DNA from 2 places in the Pseudoduganella aquatica genome. Region 2 is predicted to be linked to the other one. Evidence: predicted binding sites of a transcription regulator. Region 2 holds the regulator's gene; the other holds the start of a gene.
What was found. The regulator FliA, encoded in region 2, starts transcription of late flagellar genes. The targets are predictions, from matches to a motif close to CTAAAGTTTNNNNNNNNNNNGCCGNTA.

Region 1: a site for FliA is predicted at 3,840-3,866, ahead of KT882_RS00395 (heme utilization protein). Genes of this name have one in related genera too.

Annotation. Positions count from the first base shown of each region.
Region 1 is NZ_CP086370.1:117,928-128,913, forward strand. Features, by position in the region: gene KT882_RS00395 (heme utilization protein) at 1-3,713, opposite strand, end outside; gene KT882_RS00400 (thioredoxin family protein) at 4,328-4,849, opposite strand; gene KT882_RS00405 (cytochrome c biogenesis CcdA family protein) at 4,851-5,591, opposite strand; gene KT882_RS00410 (response regulator) at 5,760-6,500, shown strand; gene KT882_RS00415 (ATP-binding protein) at 6,500-7,819, shown strand; gene KT882_RS00420 (VOC family protein) at 7,848-8,255, opposite strand; gene KT882_RS00425 (helix-turn-helix transcriptional regulator) at 8,252-8,743, opposite strand; gene ssb (single-stranded DNA-binding protein) at 8,817-9,317, opposite strand; gene uvrA (excinuclease ABC subunit UvrA) at 9,546-10,986, shown strand, end outside.
Region 2 is NZ_CP086370.1:5,624,590-5,635,575, forward strand. Features, by position in the region: gene KT882_RS25095 (hypothetical protein) at 1-387, shown strand, start outside; gene motD (flagellar motor protein MotD) at 469-1,257, opposite strand; gene KT882_RS25105 (flagellar motor protein) at 1,259-2,008, opposite strand; gene KT882_RS25110 (RNA polymerase sigma factor FliA) at 1,990-2,721, opposite strand; gene KT882_RS25115 (MinD/ParA family ATP-binding protein) at 2,738-3,562, opposite strand; gene flhF (flagellar biosynthesis protein FlhF) at 3,555-4,991, opposite strand; gene KT882_RS25125 (DUF4351 domain-containing protein) at 5,144-6,208, opposite strand; gene flhA (flagellar biosynthesis protein FlhA) at 6,268-8,418, opposite strand; gene flhB (flagellar biosynthesis protein FlhB) at 8,415-9,632, opposite strand; gene KT882_RS25140 (pseudouridine synthase) at 9,730-10,446, opposite strand; gene KT882_RS25145 (hypothetical protein) at 10,566-10,874, shown strand.

The sequences.
Region 1 (10,986 bases), 1.3 Mb from region 2:
TCGGTGCTCAGCGCGGTGGCGATGGCGGTGGTGGTCAGCGCGGCGACCTGGCTGCTGGTCAGGCTGTTCACCTGGTCGGTCGTCAGGGCGGCGATCTGGTTGGTTTTCAGCGCGGCGATCACGGTCGATTTCAGGCCGACGATGTCGTTGGTCTCGATGGCTTTGATCGAGTCGGTCGACAGGGCGTTGAACTGGCTGGTGGTGAACGCGCCGAACTGGGCCGAGTTCATGGCCACGATCTGGTCGGTGTTCAGGCCGGCGGCGATCTGGGTGGTGCTCAGGGCGCTGAACTGGCCGGAGGACATAGCGCCGATCTGGTCGGTGGTCAGCACCGAGATCTGGGCCGTGTTCAGGCCGGCGATGGCAGCCGACTTCAGGGCGGCCAGGTCGTTGGTCTCCATGGCCTTGATGCCGTCGGTGGTCAGCGCGCCAGCCTGGGCGCTGGTCAGCGCGGCAACCTGGTTGGTGCCCAAGCCCACGACCTGATCAGTGCTCAGCGCGGCCACTTGCGCGGTTTTCAGGCCGGCGATGGCGGCGGTTTTCAGCGCGGCCAGATCTTCGGTCTGCAGGGCGGCGATGGCATCGGTGGTGAAGGCGGCAACCTGGCTCGAGCTCAGCGCCGATGCTTGCACGCTGTTCAGGGCGACGACCTGGTCGGTGCTCAGCGCGGTGGCGATGGCGGTGGTGGTCAGGGCGGCGACCTGGCTGCTGGTCAGGCTGTTCACCTGGTCGGTCGTCAGGGCGGCGATCTGGTTGGTTTTCAGCGCGGCGATCACGGTCGATTTCAGGCCGACGATGTCGTTGGTCTCGATGGCTTTGATCGAGTCGGTCGACAGCGCGCCGAACTGGGTGGTGGTGAACGCGCCGAACTGGGCGGAGTTCATGGCCACGATCTGGTCGGTGGTCAGGCCGGCGCCGATCTGGGTGACGCTCAGGGCGCTGAACTGGCCGGAGGACATGGCGCCGATCTGGTCGGTCGTCAGCACCGAGATCTGGGCAGTGCTCAGGCCAGCGATGGCGGCTGATTTCAGCACGGCCAGGTCGTTGGTCTCCATGGCCTTGATGCCGTCGGTGGTCAGCGCGCCAGCCTGGGCGCTGGTCAGCGCGGCAACCTGGTTGGTGCCCAGGCCCACCACCTGGTCGGTGCTCAGTGCGGCCATTTGCGCAGTCTTCAGGCCGGCGATGGCCGACGTTTTCAGCGCGGCCAGGTCTTCGGTCTGCAGGGCGGCGATGGCGTCGGTGGTGAAGGCAGCCACTTGCAGCGAGCTCAGCGCCGATGCTTGCACGCTGTTCAGCGCCACGACCTGGTCGGTGCTCAGCGCGCTGGCGATGGCGGTGGTGGTCAGGGCGGCGACCTGGCTGCTGGTCAGGTTGTTGACCTGGTCCGTCGTCAGGGCGGCGACCTGGTTGGTCTTCAGCGCGGCGATCACGGTCGATTTCAGGCCGACGATGTCGTTGGTCTCGATGGCTTTGATCGAGTCGGTCGACAGGGCGCTGAACTGGGTGGTGGTGAACGCGCCGAACTGGGCCGAGTTCATGGCCACGATCTGGTCGGTGGTCAGGCCCGCAGCGATCTGGGTGGTGCTCAGGGCGCTGAACTGGCCGGAGGACATGGCGCCGATCTGGTCGGTGGTCAGCACCGAGATCTGGGCAGTGTTCAGGCCGGCGATGGCAGCCGATTTCAGCACGGCCAGGTCATTGGTCTCCATGGCCTTGATGCCGTCGGTGGTCAGCGCGCCAGCCTGGGTGCTGGTCAGCGCGGCAACCTGGTTGGTGCCCAGGCCCACCACCTGGTCGGTGGTCAGCGCGGCCATTTGCGACGACTTCAGGCCGGCGATGGCCGACGTTTTCAGCGCGGCCAGGTCTTCGGTCTGCAGCGCGGCAATGGCGTCGGTGGTGAAGGCAGCCACTTGCAGCGAGCTCAGGGCCGATGCTTGTACGCTGTTCAGGGCAACCACCTGGTCGGTGCTCAGCGCGGTGGCGATGGCGGTGGTGGTCAGCGCTGCGACCTGGCTGCTGGTCAGGCTGTTCACCTGGTCGGTCGTCAGGGCGGCGATCTGGTTGGTTTTCAGCGCGGCGATCACGGTCGATTTCAGGCCGACGATGTCGTTGGTCTCGATGGCTTTGATCGAGTCGGTCGACAGGGCGTTGAACTGGGTGGTGGTGAACGCGCCGAACTGGGCGGAGTTCATGGCCACGATCTGGTCGGTGGTCAGGCCGGCGCCGATCTGGGTGACGCTCAGGGCGGCAAACTGGCCGGAGGTCATGGCGCCGATCTGGTCGGTGGTCAGCACCGAAATCTGGGCGGTGCTCAGGCCGGCGATGGCAGCCGATTTCAGCACGGCCAGGTCACTGGTCTCCATGGCCTTGATGCCGTCGGTGGTCAGGGCGCCAGCTTGGGCGCTGGTCAGCGCGGCAACCTGGTTGGTACCCAGGCCAACAACCTGGTCGGTGGTCAGTGCGGCCACTTGCGCGGTGCGCAGGCCGGCGATGGCGGCGGTCTTCAGCGCGGCCAGGTCTTCGGTTTGCAGCGCGGCGATGCCGTCGGTGGTGAAGGCGGCCACCTGGCTCGAGCTCAGGGCGCCGGCTTGCTGGCTATTCAGGGCGACAACCTGGTCGGTACTCAGCGCGGTCGCGATGGCGGTGGTCGTCAGCGCGGCAACCTGGCTGCTCGACAGGTTGTTGACCTGGTCGGTGGTCAGGGCGGCGATCTGGTTGGTTTTCAGGGCGGCGATCACGGTCGACTTCAGGGCCACCAGATCATTGGTTTCGATGGCCTTGATGGCGTCGGTGGTGAAGGCGGCGACCTGGGCGGTGCTCAGCACGCCGATCTGCGCCGAGTTCATGGCGACAACCTGGTCGGTCGTCAGGCCGGCGCCGATCTGGGTGACGCTCAGCGCGGCGAACTGGCCGGTGGTCATGGCGCCGATCTGGTCGGTCGTCAGCGCAGCGATCTGGGCGGTGTTCAAGCCGGCGAGGGCGGACGACTTCAGGGCGGCCAGGTCGCTGGTTTCCATGGCTTTGATGCCATCGGTGGTCAGCGCGCCGGCTTGGGCGCTGGTCAGCGCGGCAACCTGGTTGGTGCCCAGGCCGACGACCTGGTCGGTGGTCAGCGCGGCCAGCTGAGTGGACTTCAGGCCGGCGATGGCGACGGTGCGCAGCGCGGCCAGGTCTTCGGTCTGCATGGCGGCGATGCCGTCGGTGCTGAAGGCAGCGACTTGAGCCGAGCTCAGCACGGCGGTATGGTTGGTGCCCAGGGCGACGATCTGGTCGGTCGTCAGGCCGGCGGCGATCGCGTTGGTGGTCAGCGCGGCGGCCTGGCCGCTGGTCAGCGCGCCGATCTGGTCGGAGCCCAGCACCGCGACTTGGTTCGTTTTCAGTGCAGCAATGGAGGCGGTCTTCAGCGCGGCGATGTCGTTGGACTCGATGGCTTTCATCGCGTCGGTCGACAGCGCGGCGACCTGGCCGCTGGTCAGGGAAGCGAACTGCGCGGACGTCAGCGCAACGGTCTGGTCCGTGGTCAGCGCGCCGGCCAGCTGGCTGGTGGTGAACGACGGAATTTGGGCGCTGGTGAACACGCCCATCTGGTCGGTCGTCAGCGCCCGGAACTGGTCGGAGGAAAGGCCAGCGATATCAGCTGTCGCCAGACCCGCAATCTGCGCGGTCGAAAGTGAGGCAATTTGGTCTGTGGACAAGCTGGTTACGATACTCATTTCCATTCTCCTTGGGGCACTACTCGAATCTGACTGGGCACGAACTGGAGCCTGTGGGCTATTCCCGGGGCTCCAATCGCTAATCTGTGGCACAGCGCCCTATAAAAAGAGCGCGCTTTTCATTCTTAACGTCAACAGTTCGCTTAACTTTAGTAAACAAAAGTGACAGGAATGTTACTTACCGGTCAACTTTTACTCGCCGTCATCGAACTGACGCAACACCGCAACGCAAAACTACGCTTCGTTACAAAGCGACCGCAGCGGTGCTTTCATTAAGTAAACTTGTTAACTTGGGGCAATTTCATAGGGAGGCTGCTACTCCCCCTCTCTGATGCCGCCAGAAATGCAGGCAGCAAATAGACATTACCGGCAAGTATAGCGGATTTACTTGCCATGCAGCACTTATTTAATTTCCTGTCGCCATCAAACAACTCGAGTAAACGACAACTTTTCCATAGTGAAAAGACAAGCACACAAGCTTTATTCTAGGGCGGCAAGGAGGATGCCTATCTGACAAACAAGCTGATTTCCTGCTATCAATTCACTGACTGCGGGACGAAAAAAAGCCCGGCGCAGCGGCCGGGCTTGTCCTGAACACAGGCAAGCTTGCCTGTTCAACCTTTTTGCGCCAGCAGCGCCTGGATCGCCGCCTCGGTCTGGCCGTACTGCCCCTCGCCGAAGTGGGTATAGACCACCTTGCCGTTGCGGTCGATCAAATACAGCGCCGGCCAGTACTGGTTGCGGTAGGCGCTCCAGGTGGCGTAGCGGTTGTCCTGCGCCACCGGATAGCGGATATCGAAGCGCTTGATGGCGGTCTGCACATTGGCGGTGCTGCGCTCGAAGGGGAATTCGGGCGTGTGCACCCCGACCACCACCAGGCCCTGGTCCTTATACTTCTCGTACCAGGACTTGACGTGCGGCAGCACGTTGATGCAATTAATGCACGTGTAGGTCCAGAAATCCACCAGCACCACCTTGCCGCGCAGCTGCTGCACGGTGAGCGGCTCGCTGTTCAGCCATTTCTCGATGCCGGTGAACTCCGGCGCGGCGGCCGGGTTCTTCAACGGACCGGCGGCGGCCAGGCCGGAGGCCAGGGCCAGGGCGGCGGCGGCCGCAGCTGTGCGTGTCAAAAACATATCAGAGTCCTTTCAGGGAGGGGAAGAAGGCAGCCAGCCTGGAATAGGCCAGGATGTCGTACTGCATATATATAGCGAAGGCGGTGGCCATCACGAGCACGCCGAACACCTGCTGCAGGCGCCCGGCATGGCGCGCCAGCACGCGCACCCGCGCGCCGGCGTACTGGCCGCCGTACAGGATGGCCAGCATGGGTATGGCGGCGCCGGCGGCGTACAGCGTGATCAGCAGCGCCGACCGGCCCAGGTCTTGCGCCTTCACCACCAGCGCCAGGATGGAGGCCAGCACGGGACCGGCGCACGGCGTCCACACCGCGCCCAGCGACATGCCCAGCACAAAGCCGCCCAGGTTGCCGCCCCGCGCGCCGGCCGGCCCCGCGCCGCCGCCCATGCCGGGCAGGGCCCGCTGCACCCCGGCCACCAGCCAGTCATAGGGACGGGGCCACAGGCGCAGCAGGCCGGACAGCGCCAGCAGCGCGATGGCGGCGTTGCGCAGCGCCTCCTGCGCCGCCTGCACCACGGACGACACCGCGCCCAGCAGCATGGCGAAGGACGCGAACGTGAGGATGAAGCCGGCGATGATGTACAGCGGCCGGCGGCGGTCCAGGCCGGCCGGCTGGCCGGCGCCGCCTGCGGTGGCCGCGGCGCTGCCCAGCAGGATGGGCATCACCGGCAGCACGCACGGCGAGGCGATGGTGAAGACGCCGGCCAGCAGGGCCAGCAGCGTTTCGAGCAGGTTGTGCATGGGGCGCTCCGCCTAACAGGATAAAAGAAGGATAGAAGACGCCATTGGACCGCGCCCAGGTATCCCGCTTGTGTCGGCCGAACGGCGGCGCTGCAATGTAGTGTGTATGCCGGCGCGGGGGATACATGGGGATACAAACATGCAAATGCGCTGGGGTATCATGGCTGCATGGACACTAACGACCACGTATTGATCGTCGACGACGACAGAGGCATCCGCGAACTGCTGGCGGCCTACCTTGAAAAGAACGGCATGCGCGTCTCGCTGGCCGCCAACGGACGCCAGATGCGCGCCGTGCTGGAACAGGGCGAGCCGGACCTGATCGTGCTGGACCTGATGCTGCCCGGCGAGGACGGCCTGCTGCTGTGCCGCGAGCTGCGGGCCGGCAAGCACCGCACGGTGCCGGTGCTGATGCTGACCGCGCTGGCCGAGGAGGCCGACCGCATCGTCGGCCTGGAGATGGGCGCCGACGACTACCTGGCCAAGCCCTTCGCCTCGCGCGAGCTGCTGGCGCGCATCCGCGCCGTGCTGCGCCGCGCGCGCATGCTGCCCAAGAATATGCAGGTGACCGAAGCGGCCCACATGCTGGGCTTCGGCGACTGGAAGCTGGACACGGTGGCGCGCCACCTGCTGGACGCCGACGGCACCATGGTGGCGCTCAGCGGCGCCGAGTACCGGCTGCTGCGCGTCTTCCTCGACCACCCGCAGCGGGTGCTCACGCGCGACCAGCTGCTGAACCTGACCCAGGGCCGCCAGGCCGACGCCTTCGACCGCTCCATCGACCTGCTGGTGAGCCGCTTGCGTCAGACGCTGAAGGACGTGGCGCGCGAGCCGCGCTATATCAAGACGCTGCGCAGCGAAGGCTATGTGTTCTCGTCCGCCGTGACGGTGCTGGAAGGGCGCGACTGATGGCAGCCGGCCCCTTGCGCTGGCCGCGCTCGCTGTTCGCGCGCCTGGCGCTGATCCTGTTCATCGGCCTGGCCGCCGCCAACGCCACCTCCTTCTGGCTCACCATGACGGAGCGCAACCAGGCCACCATGAACGTGATGATGGGCTATATCGAGCGCGAAGTGGCCAGCTCGGTGGCCCTGCTGGACCGCCTGCCCGCCGCCGAGCGCCCCGCCTGGCTGCCCCGGCTGGCGCGCCGCAGCTACCACTTCATGCTCGAGCCCGGCGTGGCCGGCGTGGCGCCGGACGCCACGCTGTCGGCCCGGGTGGCGGCCTCGATCGCCGACGGCATCGGCACCAGCTACGAACTGACGGCCAACGCCGTGCCCGGCGAGCGCGAGCGGCTGCAAGTGCATTTGCGCCTGAGCGACGGCGCGCCGCTGACCATAGACATCACGCCCATGCACGGCATTCCCCTGTCGCGCTGGCTGCCGCTGCTGCTGGCGCTGCAGCTGGCGCTGCTGGCGGCCTGCTGCTGGTACGCGGTGCGCCAGGCCACGCGGCCGCTGCACCAGCTGGCCCAGGCGGCCGACGCGCTGGGGCCGGACCTGAAGGCCGAGCGCCTGGCAGAGGACGGCCCGTCCGAGGTGGCGCGCGCGGCGCGCGCCTTCAACGCCATGCAGGACCGCATCGCCGGCTATATGACCGAGCGCCTGCAGATCCTGGCCGCCATCTCGCACGACCTGCAGACCCCGATCACGCGCATGCGCCTGCGGGTGGACATGATGGACGACGACACGCCGCAGCACGCCAAGCTGCAGCAGGACCTGCAGGAGATGGAAACCCTGGTCAAGGAAGGCGTGGCCTATGCGCGCACGCTGCACGGCGCGGCCGAAACGCCGCTGCGTATCGATCCCGACGCCCTGCTCGACAGCATGCTGGCCGACTACCGCGACGGCGGCCACGACGTGAGCCTGCAAGGCAAGGCCGGTGCGGCGCTGGTGGCGCGCCCGCAGGCGCTGCGCCGGGTGCTGGGCAACCTGGTCGACAACGCGCTGAAATTCGGCGGCGCGGCCGAGATCGTGATCGACGCCGCGCACGCCGGCACCGGCCTGCTGGCGATCAGCGTGCTCGACCGTGGCCCCGGCATTCCGGCCGAATCGCTGGACGCCGTGTTCGAACCTTTCGTGCGGATTGAAACTTCGCGCAACCGCAATACCGGCGGCACCGGCCTCGGCCTGGCCATCGCGCGCCAATTGACGCGGGCCATGGACGCCAGCCTCACCCTGCACAACCGTCCCGGTGGCGGACTGGAGGCCAGGCTGGTGCTGAAGCGCTGACGCCGGCATGGCCTGGCGCTCGACGAACTCAGCGGCGTGTCTGTATCATTTTCCAGCCGTTGCCCGATGGATCGCGGAAGCCGGCGTCCACGGTGCCGTAACGGTCGACCGGCTCCTGCGTGAACTCCACACCGAGTTCCCGCATGGTGTGCCAGGCGGCGCGGCAATCGTCCACCACCAGCACCAGGGGCGGCATGGCGCCCTTGGCCACCATCGCGGACAGCGTCTGCGCGGTCGCCGCATCGTGGGTGGGCGGCCCCGGCACATACAGGCCCAGCTGGAACGACGGCTGCTCCGGATGCTGGACCGTAAGCCAGCGATACTCGCCGTTGCGCACGTCCGTGTGGACGCGGAAGCCCAGCTTGTCCACGTAGAACGCGAGTGCTTCATCCTGGTCGCGGACATACAGTCCGGCTACTTCGATACCTTGAGTCATAGGGTCTCCTTTGTTTGAGTCCCCAGTATAGGTTCGGCCATCCGGCGCCGCTTCTCCGAAACTGCCATGGTGAGGTGGGGCCGGTGCGCAGCGCCAAGCACACAGGCGGGCACGCGGCCCGGCTGCCCCGCCGCCGCCCGCTCGCGCTCGCGGATTTCGCCTGGATTTTCTCCGGTGATATCGCGGAAGGTGCGCCCGAACGTGCCCAGGCTGCGCCAACCGGTGCGGAAGGCGATTTCAGTGATGGGCAGATCGGTTTCGCGCAGCAGCGCCTTGGCGCGCTCGATGCGGCGCGAGAGCAGGTAGCGGTGCGGCGGCAGGCCGAAGGCCACCTTGAAGGAGCGCGCGAAGTGCGCCGCCGAGACGCAGCTCACCTGCGCCAGGCGCGCCACCGGCCACTCCTCTTCGGAGGCGGCATCCATCCGGTCTTTTGCACGCAGCAGGCGGCGCAGCAGTTCCGGACTCTGGCTGGCCGCAGCTGCGCCCATGCGGATCTCCTGTAAAAAAAAGGCCCGGATACGAGGTATCCGGGCCGTTTCAGTTGGTCGTTGCGTGCATTCCTTAGAACGGAATATCGTCGTCCATGTCCGAGAAGTTCGGCGCCGGGCGCGGGGCCGGACGCGGTGCGGGGGCCGGGGCTGGCGCGGGGCGCGGAGCCGGGGCCTGGCGCGGGGCCGGGGCGTCGTAGCTGCCGCCGTCGTCCATGCCGCCGCCGTCACCCATGCCTTGACGGCCGCCCAGCATTTGCATCTGCTCGGCGATGATGTCGGTTGCGTATTTCTCTACGCCGTCCTTGTCGGTGTACTTGCGGGTCTGCAGGCGGCCTTCCACGTAGACCGAGGAACCTTTTTTCAGGTACTGGCCGACGATTTCAGCCAGGCGGCCGAAGAAGGAAATGCGGTGCCACTCGGTTTGCTCTTTTTGCTCGCCGGTGTTGCGGTCCTTCGACTTGTACGAGGTCGCAACAGCAATGTTGGCGATCGCATCACCGCTGGGCATGTAGCGAATTTCCGGATCGCGGCCCAGATTGCCGACGATGATGACTTTGTTGACTGATGCCATGTATAAACTCCTGTTGAACTGCGGCCGCGCGCGGCGGGCTGTCATTTGCTTAAACGACGATTATAAGCGAAGGCAAGGCCCTGCCCATTTTTAAGAATACTGGTATTATATACAGTATATTGAACCGTGCGCCTTGATCTGCATCAAACAGCGCGAGGCGGCGCGGATCAAACCCGGCTATAGTAGCGGGTTCACCCCGTTCGCCCTCCTTTATCCAAGGCTCAGACAATGGAACAGATCCGCATCCGCGGCGCACGCACGCATAACCTCAAGAACATCAACCTCGATCTGCCGCGCAACAAGCTGATCGTGATTACCGGCCTGTCCGGTTCCGGCAAGTCCTCGCTGGCGTTCGACACGCTGTACGCGGAAGGCCAGCGCCGCTACGTGGAATCGCTGTCGGCCTATGCGCGCCAGTTCCTGCAGCTGATGGAAAAACCGGACGTGGACCTGATCGAGGGCCTGTCGCCGGCCATCTCCATCGAGCAGAAAGCCACCTCGCACAATCCGCGCTCCACGGTGGGCACGGTGACCGAGATCCACGACTACCTGCGCCTGCTGTTCGCGCGCGTGGGCACGCCCTACTGCATCAACCACCCGACCCACGCGCTGGCCGCGCAGACCGTGTCGCAGATGGTGGACGCGGTGCTGGCCATGCCCGAGGGCACCAAGCTGATGATCCTGGCGCCGGTGGTGGCCAACCGCAAGGGCGAGCATGTGGACCTGTTCGAGCAGATGCAGGCCCAGGGCTTCGTGAGGTTCCGCGTGCAAAGCGGTACGCATGACGCAAAAATCTACGAAGTGGACGACCTGCCCAAACTGAAGAAGACCGAAAAGCACACCATAGCCGTGGTGATCGACCGCGTGAAGGTGAACCCGGAAATCAAGCAGCGCCTGGCCGAGAGCTTCGAGACCGCGCTGCGCCTGGCCGATGGCCGCGCCGTGGCGTATGAGATGGATACCGCGCAGGAGCATGTGTACTCCAATAAATTCGCCTGCACCGAATGCGGCTACTCGCTGCAGGAGCTGGAACCGCGCCTGTTCTCGTTCAACAATCCGATGGGCGCCTGCCCCGAGTGCGATGGCCTGGGCCATATCGAATTCTTCGATCCGAAGCGCATCGTGGCCTTCCCCAACCTGTCGCTGGCCTCCGGCGCCGTGAAGGGCTGGGACCGCCGCAACCAGTTCTACTTCCAGATGCTGACCGCGCTGGCGGAATACTACGAATTCGACCTGGACACGCCGTTCGAGCAGCTGCCGAAGAACGCGCAGGAAGCCGTGCTGCACGGCTCCGGCAAGCAGTCGATTCCGTTCGCCTACATCAATGAGCGCGGCCGCACCGTGGTCAAGGAACACACCTTCGAAGGCGTGGTGAACAACCTGTCGCGCCGCTACCGCGAAACCGATTCGATGGCGGTAAAGGAAGAACTGGCCAAGTTCATCAACGAGAAGGAATGCCCGGCCTGCGCCGGCGCGCGCCTGCGCACGGAAGCGCGCTATGTGAAGGTGGGCAGCGGCAAGCAGCAGCGCGCCATCTTCGAGCTGTCGCGCAAGCCGCTGCGCGATTCGCTGGAGTATTTCGAGCAGCTGGAGCTAACCGGCGCCAAGCGCGAGATCGCCGACCGCGTGGTGAAGGAAATCATCTCGCGCCTGAAGTTCCTGAACAACG
Region 2 (10,986 bases):
GTGGCCTTCGCAGCGCTGGGCCAGGATCTGCTCAAGCTGCTCGCCGGCGCGGCGCCCGGCCGGGCGCTGAGCGCATATGAGCAGCAGTTGCGGGCGGACGTGGAAGCGCTGGTGCTGGTGCGCATTCCGCAAGTGCCGTCCAGCCGCGCTTTTGGCTCGGCGCCCGTGTTTTCCATCGATGAATTCATGGCGCGCGCGCCGCATGATGAGGCGCGATGGCAGATCGTGCCGGTGCCGCCGCGCCCCTTCCCGGCCGAGCTGCGCACCGGGCCGGCCCTGGCCGACGACAGTTCCTTGCCAGTGCCTGTGCCTGTGGGCGGGCTGCTGCTGGGCGTGGTGGGCGCCGGCGTCGGCTGGCACTGGAGGCGGCGGCGCAGGGCGGCTTAGCGGGGCGCGCCATGGGCGACCCGCCGGGGCATGCTGGCCGGCGGCGCACGGCGGGTTACGCGGCAGGGCCGCTAACCCGCCCTACGGGGCCGGCGGGGCGGCTGGGGGAGCCGGCGCGGTCGGCACTTCGGTGGCGGGGTCGGGGATGCCGGACAGGATGGTCACCGCCACGCGGCGGTTGCGGGCGCGGCCGTCCGCTTGCGCGTTGGGCGCCACCGGGTAGTTGTCGGCGTGGCCGACCGCCGTCAGCCGCGCCGGCGCCACGCCGGAGTCGATGAACAGCCGCACCACGGCGCCCGCGCGCGCGGCCGACAGCTCCCAGTTGGACGGGAAGTTGGTGTTGCGGATGGGGAGGTTGTCGGTGTGGCCCTCGACCTGCACCGCGTGCGGGTCCGCCTTCAGCAGCACCGCCACCGCCTGCAGCGCCTCGCGCGATTCGGACGTCAGCAGGGCCGCGCCCGGATCGAACAGCACGCTGGCGTTGATCTCCACGCTGACGCCGCGGCTGTTCTGCGTCACCCGCACCTTGCCCTCCTTCACCAGCGGCGCCAGCGTGGACAGCAAGTCCTGCGCCAGCTTGGTCATCTGCTCTTTTTCCTTGCGCAGCAGCTCGGTGCGCCGGCGCAGCGCGGGATTGGGGATGGGCAGGTTCTGCACCTGGGTGTTGATGGGCTTGGCCGAACCCTGGCCGCCGAAGGCGTCGCCCAGCGCGTCCGAGAAGATCTTGTATTTGCCGGTGTTGACGGCGGCGATCGAGTACATCACCACGAAGAAGGCGAACAGCAAGGTGATGAAGTCGGCGTAGGAGATCAGCCAGCGCTCATGGTTCTCGGGCTCGTCGTCGAACTTCCTGCGGGCGCGGCGCTGCATCTCAGTCGTACTCGCGCAGCAGGGTGGCGATGCGTTCGTCGATCACGCGGCTGTGGTCGCCCGTGGCGATGTCGTAAAACACGGCGGCGGCGATTTCCTGCTGGTGCACATGCTGGGTGACGATGACTTTCAGCTTGTTGGCGATGGGGTAGAAAAACAAATTGGCCAGGCCCACGCCGTAAATGGTGGACACGAAGGCGATGGCGATGCCGGCGCCCAGCTTGCTGGGGTCGGCCAGGTTTTCCATCACCTGGATCAAGCCCAGCACCGCGCCCAGGATGCCGATGGTGGGCGAGTAGCCGGCCGCCGATTCCCAGATGCGCACGGCCTGGCGCTCGGCCGTTTCGTAGGCGGTGATTTCGGTGTCGAGCAGGTTGCGCAGCTTGTCCGGATGGATGCCGTCAACGATCAGGCGCAGGCCCTTGGCGTTGAACTTGTCCTTCGAGGCGAGCATATAGCGCTCCAGCGACAGCATGCCGTCGCGCTTGGCGGTGGCGTTCCAGGCGCCGATTTCGCGCGCCAGCGTGACACGCGTGTCCGGCGGCGGCGCCACGATCCAGCGCGCCATGCGCAGCCCGCGCACAAAGGTGGCCGGCTTGGTCTGCAGCAGCACAGCGCCCAGCGTGCCGATCACCACAATGGCGAAGGCGGCCGGCTGCAGCAGCGAGCTCAGCTTGCCGCCCTCCATGCCCTGGCCGACCAGCACCCCGGCCACGCCCAGTATCAGTCCTGCTATGCTGGCCCAGTCCATGCCTGCTCCCTTAACGAGGCGCGCAGACGCGCCACCGCTTGCGTATGCAGCTGCGATACGCGTGATTCGGAGACGCCCATGACGGCGCCGATTTCCTTCAAGTTCAGTTCTTCCTCATAGTACAAGCCCATCAGCATCTTCTCGCGCGGCGGCAAGGCGTCGATGGCGTCGATCACGGCCTGGCGGAAGTCGGTGTCGAGCAGCGCGCGCAGCGGGTCGGCGTCCTCGTCGTTGTGGTAGCGGTCCAGGAAGCTTTCGCCGCCGTCGTCGTCGCGGAAGTCTTCGTAGTAGATCAGCTGGTGGCCGCCGCCTTCGGACAGCATTTCCTGGTAGTCGGCCAGCGACAGCTTGAGCGACTTGGCCACTTCCGACTCGCTGGGCGGACGGCCCAGGCGCTGCTGCAAGGTGGCCATGGCGGTTTCGATCTTGCGCATGTCCTGGCGCATGCTGCGCGGCATCCAGTCGCTATTGCGCAACTCGTCGAGCATGGCGCCGCGGATGCGCATCACGGCATAGGTTTCAAACTGGGCGCCGTGGGTTTCCTCGTAGCGGTTGATGGCGTCGAGCAGGCCTATCATGCCGGCCTGCACCAGGTCATCGACTTCCACGCTGGGTGGCAATTTGGCCTTCATGTGGTGGGCCAGCCGCTTGACCAGCGGCATATGCTCCGTCAGCAGCGAGTTCTTGTCCGCTTTCCCTTTGGCCGTGTACATATCGTTCTAATTTTTCTCAGACGCTAAAATGGTTGCTACTCCCCGTGCGGAATTGAGGCGCGCCGGCCAGCGCCAGACGTCCTGCCAGTTGCCGGAACGCGACCGACGCGCCGGCCAGCGGAAAGGCGTCGACCACCGCCCGCCCCAGGCGCGCCGCGCGCTGCAAGTACTCATCAGCAGGCACCGACCCCATCGAAACCAGGGTTACCGCGAGGTATCGGCTTGCCGCTTGCGCCATATTATCGTAAACCACCTTGGCTTCGGCCTCGGATGCGCCCGTTACCACAATGCCGAAGGGCCGCCGGCCCAGTTCGTGGTTCAGGCGCTTGATCATGCTGTAGGCGTTTTTGATCGAGGTGGCGCTGTTCGAGACCTGCACCACGATGTCGGAACTGGCCATCACCGGCACCGGAAACGCTTCGCCGTCGAACTCGCCGTCGACGATCATCAGGCCGGTCTGCTTGGCCAGCACGTCGAAGGCCTTGGCCAGGCGGCGCGTTTCGTCGGGGCCGGAGCGGGCCACGCCGCGTGTCATCGATACCACACCGAAGCCTTGCGGCACCTGGTGGATCACCTGATTCAGGCCGCATTCCTGGCGCGCCACGTCCAGCAGGCTGGCGCCGCTGTCCACGCCGAGGCGGGAGGCCACGCCGTGCGCGCTGGCGCAGGCGTCCACCAGCAGCACGTCGTTGCCGGCGCGCGCCAGCGAGGCGCCCAGGTTGACCAGCATGGCGCCCTTGTCGTCCTGCGGCGTGGCGGAGAGGAAGGTGACGATGCGCGGCTGCGGCCCTGCCAGCATGCGGCGCAGGCCTTCGGCCTGGTCGAAGTCGAAGTTAGCCAAGGCGCACCTCGCGCAGTGCGTGGTCCAGGCCGGCGACATTGGCGCCGAAGGCGCCGGCGGCCGACATCACCAGCGGCAGTTCATGGTCGGCGTACTGGCTGGCGGCGGCGCCCTGCTTCAGGCGGAAAGCGCGTTCGACCAGCGCGGCCGGGTCGGCCAGGTGCAGGTCTTCCGGCACGCGCTGGCCGCTCGAGACGTAGAACATATTCAGTTTCTGGCGTATCACCACGTCCAGCACGTTGCCGATCGAGGCCGCTTCGTCCAGCTTGGTCATGATGCAGCCGGCCAGGCCGCTGCCCTGGTAGGCGCGCACCACTTCGTTCAGGGTTTCCTGGGTCGAGGTGGCGTTCAGGCACAGCAGGCGCTTGACGTTGGCGTCCGTGCCTTGCAGCATGGCGACCTGCTCGGCCACCATGTGGTCGCGCTGGCTCACGCCGACGGTGTCGATCAGCACGGTGTGCTTGTTTTTCAGTTCTTTCAGGGCAATGCGCAAGTCGGCTTCGTCCTTCACCGAGTGCACCATCACGCCCAGGATTTTGCCGTAGATGCGCAGCTGCTCGTGCGCGCCGATACGGTAGGCGTCGGTGGTGATCAGGGCCAGCTTGTCCGGGCCGTGGCGCATCACGCAGCGCGCGGCCAGCTTGGCGGTGCTGGTGGTCTTGCCCACGCCGGTTGGGCCCACCAGGGCGAACACGCCGCCCTGCTCGATCAGCGCGTCCTCGTTGGCGATGGCCGACAGGTTGCGGGTCAGCACGGTCTTAATCCAGCGCAGGCTGTCGGCGGCGTCGCGGCCGGCCGGCAGTTTTTCGATCAGGTAGCGCGCCAGGCTGGCCGAGAAGCCGGCCGCCAGCATTTCACGCAGCACGGCGGCCTTTTGCGGCTCGCGCTGCTGGGTCGAGCCCCAGGAGATTTCCGCCAGCTGGGTTTCCATCATGCCGCGCATGGCGCGGATTTCGCTCATCATGCCGCTCATCTCGGCGGCCGCGTTGGCCTTGGCGCTGGCGACGGCGTCGGCCACCATGGCGCTGATGCGGTCCATGTCCAGCGACGGCGCGGGAGCCACAGCTGCCGCGGCACGCGGCGCAGACTGGCGCACGGCGGCTTCCGGCGCGGCGGCGCGGGGCACAGGACGTGGCGCCGGTGCTGCAGCAACGGCAGGGGCCGGCGCGGCGGCAACGGGGGCCATCGGCGCCAGCGGCGACAGATACGACGGGGTTTCCGGCAGGTCCAGGTAGGGATTCGGCTGCGCCATCGGCGAATCGGGGGAAGGCAGCGCCAGCGAGGCGGCGTCGTCGTTGGCGAGGGCCAGAATTTCCACCTCGCCATCCGTAGGACGATTCGACAAGATCACCGCATCCGGCCCCAGGGCCTCGCGTACTTTGCGCAGCGCTTCACGCGACGTAGGTGCAGTAAATTTTTTGACGTTCATGACCAATTCCCCTGTTACACAAGTGCCGCGCCTTCAAAACGGGCGGGGCTCACTCTCATGCTTGCATTATTGACGATGCACAGGGGAAACGATCGATGGAACAGGGCGGGAAATGGCCCGCATTTCGGATTTGCCGGCGGCGGCCGCGTGGCCTAGTGTTCGCTAAATACCTGCTCCAGCGTATCGGCGTGGAATAGCGCCAAAGCCCAACGGTCCAGCTGCTCGTCGCTGGCAGCGGCCAGCCTCTCCAGCTCAAGCGCCGGCAGCGCGCCAAACCGGTGCCGTAATTGCTTGGCCAGCAAGACCGCGCGCCCTTGCTGCAGGCCTTGCTGCATGCCTTGCTGCATGCCTTGCTGCATGCCTTGCTGCATGCCTTGCTGCATGCCTTGCTGCATGCCCTGCTGCCTCCCCTCCAGCACGCCCTGCCGCAGGCCTTCTTCACGGCCTTCCTCAAGACCTTTACGGCGGCTTTCCTCGCGAATGATGCGCTCTATCGATAACATGTGCGGCATGATGCCTCCCTGCTCCGACTCACGCAATTCCTGCCAGAGCTGCTGCTCCAGCTCGTCCGGCAAGCGCATGAGCCAATCGATCACGTTGAACAAGTTGATGATACGCCGTTTGCTCCATTTGCGCCGATACAGCAAGCGCGCGACGCGGCGCTTGTACACCAGCCGCACTTCCGGATCATGCTGGCTGGCCAGCGTCATCAAATGGGCTGCCGTCAGCACTGCGAAGACATTCTCCATTTCCAGCAAAACATCGATGTGCGGCGCGTAGTCCAGCAGTTTCACAACAGGAAAATCTATCCCTATCCTGCAGCCGCCCACGGTTATGCTGAACGCATGTGGCCGCCAGACCTGGCTGGCATCGGCCAGCACGGCCAGGCTGATGACGGGCAATCGATGCCTGTCGTATGCACGGTAGTTGCAGATGTAAATGCGCTCGGTGAACTCGCCGGTGCGCTGTGTCTGCACTTCCACATGCACCAGCGCGTCCTGCGCCGTGTCGCCGCGCAGGCAAACCCGTACCAGCTTGTCCGCCACGCGCTTGCCGGACGCACCCTCGGCCAGTTGCGCCAGCTCCTGGTCCAGGAAGGCGAACGGCCGCGTCCAATCTATCAGCTCATAGACTTGTGGGAAGTAGAACGCCAGGAATTCGGGAAAGTAGCGCGCCAGCGCTTCCTTCCACGGCGCATCGTAGTCATCGTTCGGCATCGCTCCAGTCTAGGCCTGCGGACTGGGCAGCGATGCCGGTTTGCGCAAACCGCCGCGATTTACTGGGCGCCGACCAGCGCGGTGACGCGGATGGTCTTGGTTTCCGGGATCTCGGCATGCGACAGCACTTTGAGCTGCGGCAAGGCGCGGCGCAGGAAGCGCGACAGCAAGGTGCGCAGCGGTCCCGGCACCAGCAGCACAGGCGTCAGCCCCAGCGCCTCCTGCTGCGCCGCTGCCGCCTGCGCCTGCTGGGCGATGGTGTCGGCCAGGCCGGGCTCGATGCCGGCGCCGTCCGGCCCGCTCGCCGCCAGCGCTTGCATCAGCAGGCGCTCCAGGCGGTTGTCCAGCGTCATCACCGACAGCTCGCCGCCGGCCGGGAACAGCTGCTGCACAATGGCGCGGCCCAGGGAAATCCGCACCAGCGCCGTCAATTCGTTCGGATCCTGGGTGTGCACGGTGTGCTCGGCCAGCGTTTCAATAATCGAGCGCATGTCGCGGATGTGCACGCCTTCGGCCAGCAGGTTCTGCAGCACTTTCTGAAGCGTCGACAGCGACAGCATCTTCGGCACCAGGTCCTCCACCAGCTTGGGCGATTCCTTGCCCAGGTGGTCCAGCAGCGCCTGCACTTCCGCGCGGCCCAGCAGCTCGGACGCGTGGGTGGTAATCAAATGGTTCAAATGCGTGGCCACCACGGTGCCGGCGTCCACCACGGTGTAGCCCATGGTCTGCGCCTGGTCGCGCAGGCTGGCGTCGATCCAGATGGCGGGCAGGCCGAAAGCCGGGTCTTCGGTCACCAGGCCGGGCAAGGTGCCGCTGGCCATGCCGGGATTGATGGCCAGGAACTGGCCGTTGAAGGCCTCGCCGGTGCCCACTTCCACGCCCTTGAGCGCAATCCGGTAAGCCGACGGCTTCAGTTCCAGGTTGTCGCGGATGTGCACCGGCGGCGCCAGGAAGCCCACTTCCTGCGCGAACTTCTTGCGGATGCCTTTGATACGCTTGAGCAGCTCGCCGCCCTGGGTCTTGTCGACCAGCGGGATCAGGCGGTAGCCCACTTCCAGGCCCAGCGTGTCGACCGGCAGGATGTCTTGCCAGCTGGCCTCCTCCTGCTCCGGCGCGGGAGCGGCAGCGCCGCCCGCCGCCGCAGCCGGGCCGCCCTCGCCCGACGGCGCCGCGCCGCCGGCCGCCGCGCCGCCTTCCCGGGTGCGCTTGGCCATCAGGTAGCCGGCGCCGCCCAGCACGCCGGCCAGCAGCAGGAACACGAGATTGGGCATGCCGGGGATCAGGCCCATGCCGCCGATGATGGCGGCGGTGATGTACAGCACTTGCGGCTTGGCAAACAGCTGGCCTATCACCTGGGTGCCGATGTCCTGCTCGCTGGCCACGCGCGACACCACGATACCGGCGGCGATCGAGATCACCAGCGAAGGAATCTGCGCCACCAGGCCGTCGCCGATGGCCAGCAGCGTGTAGGTCTTGATGGCTTCGCCGAACGGCAGGTCGTGCTGGATCAGGCCGACCAGCAGGCCGCCGACGATATTAATCACCGTCACCAGGATGCCGGCAACCGCGTCGCCGCGCACATATTTGGACGCACCGTCCATGGCGCCGTAGAACTCGGCCTCCATCGACACTTCGCTGCGGCGCTTGCGCGCTTCCGCCTCGCCGATCAGGCCGGCGTTCAGGTCGGCGTCGATCGCCATCTGCTTGCCCGGCATCGCGTCCAGGGCGAAGCGCGCGCCCACTTCGGCGATACGGCCCGCGCCCTTGGTGACCACGGTGAAGTTAATAATGGTCAGGATGATGAACACCACGATACCGACGGTGTAGTTGCCGCCGATCAGGAAGTGGCCGAAGGCCTCGATCACCTTGCCGGCCGCCGCCGCGCCGGTGTGGCCCTCGGTCAGCACCACGCGGGTGGAGGCCACGTTCAAGGCCAGGCGCAGCATGGTCGACACCAGCAGCACGGTCGGGAAAGCCATGAAGTCGAGCGGCTTGACGGTGTACAAGGCCGTCAGCAGCACGATGATGGACAGCGCGATATTGAAGCTGAAGAACAGGTCCAGCACAAACGCCGGCAGCGGCAGCACCATCATCGTCAGCAGCATGATGATCAGGATGGGCGCCGCCAGGCTCTTGCTGTTGGCGCCCGCCGCGCCGCTCACGCCGCCAAAGGCGCGGCTCATCCATTCCGGCAGTCTGATGCTGTTCATTGCTGTGCTCCGTTGCTGTTACCTGCGCTGTTATCGGTTTTCTTCTGCAAGGCTTGCTGCTTGGCCTGCTTGGCCAGCTCGTAGGCCGGATGGTTCGGGTCCATATCGTCCGGCACGTCCAGCTTGCCGGGGCGGTCCGGATAGCGGCCGCCCGGCTTGAAGGTGCGCAGCTGGAACACGTAGGCCAGCACTTCGGCCACGGCCGCGTACAGGCGCTGCGGAATCTCGTCGCCGATATCGCTGTGCTTGTACAGCGCGCGGGCCAGCGCCGGCGCTTCCAGGATGGCCACCTTGTGCTCGCGCGCCAGTTCGCGGATCTTGGCCGCCACTTCGTCGGTGCCCTTGGCCACCACTTTCGGCGCGCCCGAACCGTCGGTGTACTTCAGCGCCACCGCATAGTGGGTCGGGTTGGTCACCACCACGTCGGCGGTCGGCACGTCGGCCATCATGCGGCGCTTGGCCATCTCGCGCTGCATCTGGCGGATCTTGCCCTTGATCTGGGGATTGCCGTCGGACTCCTTGGACTCCTGTATCATCTCCTGGCGCGTCATCTTCATCTTGTTGGCGTAGTGCCACATCTGGTAAGGCGCGTCGATGGCGGCGATCAGGCCCAGCGCGCCGACGATGAACAAAAAGCTCATGCCCAGCATATCGAGCATGTGCACGCTGCCCAGCTTGAACGGCTCCATCGCCAGGCCGATCACGGCATCCTTCTGTTTCATCACCACCAGGTAGGCGACAAAACCCACCACCAGGGTCTTGGCGATGGCTTTCACCAGCTCCACCAGGGCGTTGGTGGACACCATATTGCCCAGACCGCGCATGGGGTTGAGCTTCATCAGGTTGGGAGCGACGGCCTTGCCGCTGAACAGCCAGCCGCCCACCAGCAGCGGCGACACCAGCGCCACCACCATCACGGCCACGCCCAGCGGCAGGCAGGCCAGCATCACGCGGCCGATATCGATGCCGACGCGGGTCAGCAGCACATCGGGATTGAAAATCTGTTCCTTGCTCAGCGCCAGGCCGGACACCATGGCGGAAGACAGGTCGCGCACCAGGCCGGAACCGGTCATCCACAGGCCGGCGCCGGCGGTCATCAGCACGGTGAACGTCGCCACTTCGCGCGAACGGGGAACATCGCCTTCCTCACGCGCCTGGTCCAGGCGCTTCTGTGACGCCGGTTCTGTCTTTTCGCTTTCGCTTTCTTCTGCCATGTGAAGCTCTGACTATCTTGAGGAATAGTCCCATTATGCCTGCGGGCAACGCCGCGGCATCAAGCGAACAGCATGTGTTTTCCCTCTCTGCTCGCCCTCAGGCGGGGGCCAGCAACGCCAGCTGTTCCGGCGTCAGATAGCACCACTCGCCCTCGGCCAGGCCCAGCGATTCGAGCTGCAGCTGGCCGATGGCGGAACGGTGCAGCGCGCTGCAGTGGTTGCCGGCGGCCGCCAGCATGCGCTTGACCTGGTGGTATTTGCCCTGCTCCAGCACGATTTCCAGCTGGTGTTCGCCGCGCTGCTCGCACACCAGCGCCGCCAGGGGCGCCGGTTCGTCGTGCAGCTGCACGCCGGCCAGCAGTTGCGCCACCAGTTCCGGCGTCACCGGGTCCTGGGTGGTGGCCTGGTAAACTTTGGGAACATGGCGCTTCGGCGACGATTGTGCATGGATAAAGGGCCCATCGTCGGACATCAGCAGCATGCCGGTGGTGTCGTGGTCGAGCCGGCCCACAGGCTGCACTTCGCGCCAGCTGAACTGCTCGGGCAGCAGGGTCAGCACGCCGGGATGGTGGCTGGGCTTGCGCGAGCACTCGTAGTTGGCCGGCTTGTTCAGGGCGATATACAGGTGTTCGCGGACCACCCATTCTTCTTCAAAAATGGTCAGGACCAGGCCCTCGGTCTCGAGGCTGGTCTTGTAGCTGTCATGGACTTCGCCGGCGATGCTGACTTCGCCGTCTTCGATCAGGGCGCGGCAGTATTTGCGCGTGCCGAAACCCTGGGATTGCAGGATGCGGTCTAAGGATAATTTGCTCATAGGGCGAGACTTTACCAGATTTCAATCAGGGCTTGATGTAGATCAAAGGCCGTTCACCTCGCTTGACTACACTTAATTTAAGGTAGGAATTTCCCTACTGGTGTAAGAAAGGATGAGAGATGAGTTCCCCGAAAACCGCCAGCCGCCACCTCGCTTTGCATGCCGCTTCGCTGGGCGTGGAGCGCTGGCGGCTGGGCGTTCACGGCCAGGATACGGCCCTGGCGGCGCAAGCTGGCTGGCATGCGGCGGCCCAACAGCATTTCATGGACTGGCTGGCGGGCGGCGGATTCCGGCAGCAGGAGGCGGGCGAAATGGACAGCACAAATGAAAACAGCGGCTGTTACGCCGCCGTTCTCATGTCCCGTTGCGGGACTCAATGCGAGGAATTGAAATTCTCTCGGGTCCGCATCAGCGATGCGGTTGAGTAGTTCGTTTCTGACTTACGGTAAACGTGTGCAGACAACGAGTTATGCTGTTTATGCTGGCCTCCTGGGAAAGAACTACATCACCAATATAGCCCACCCCCGGGAGAATACAAGA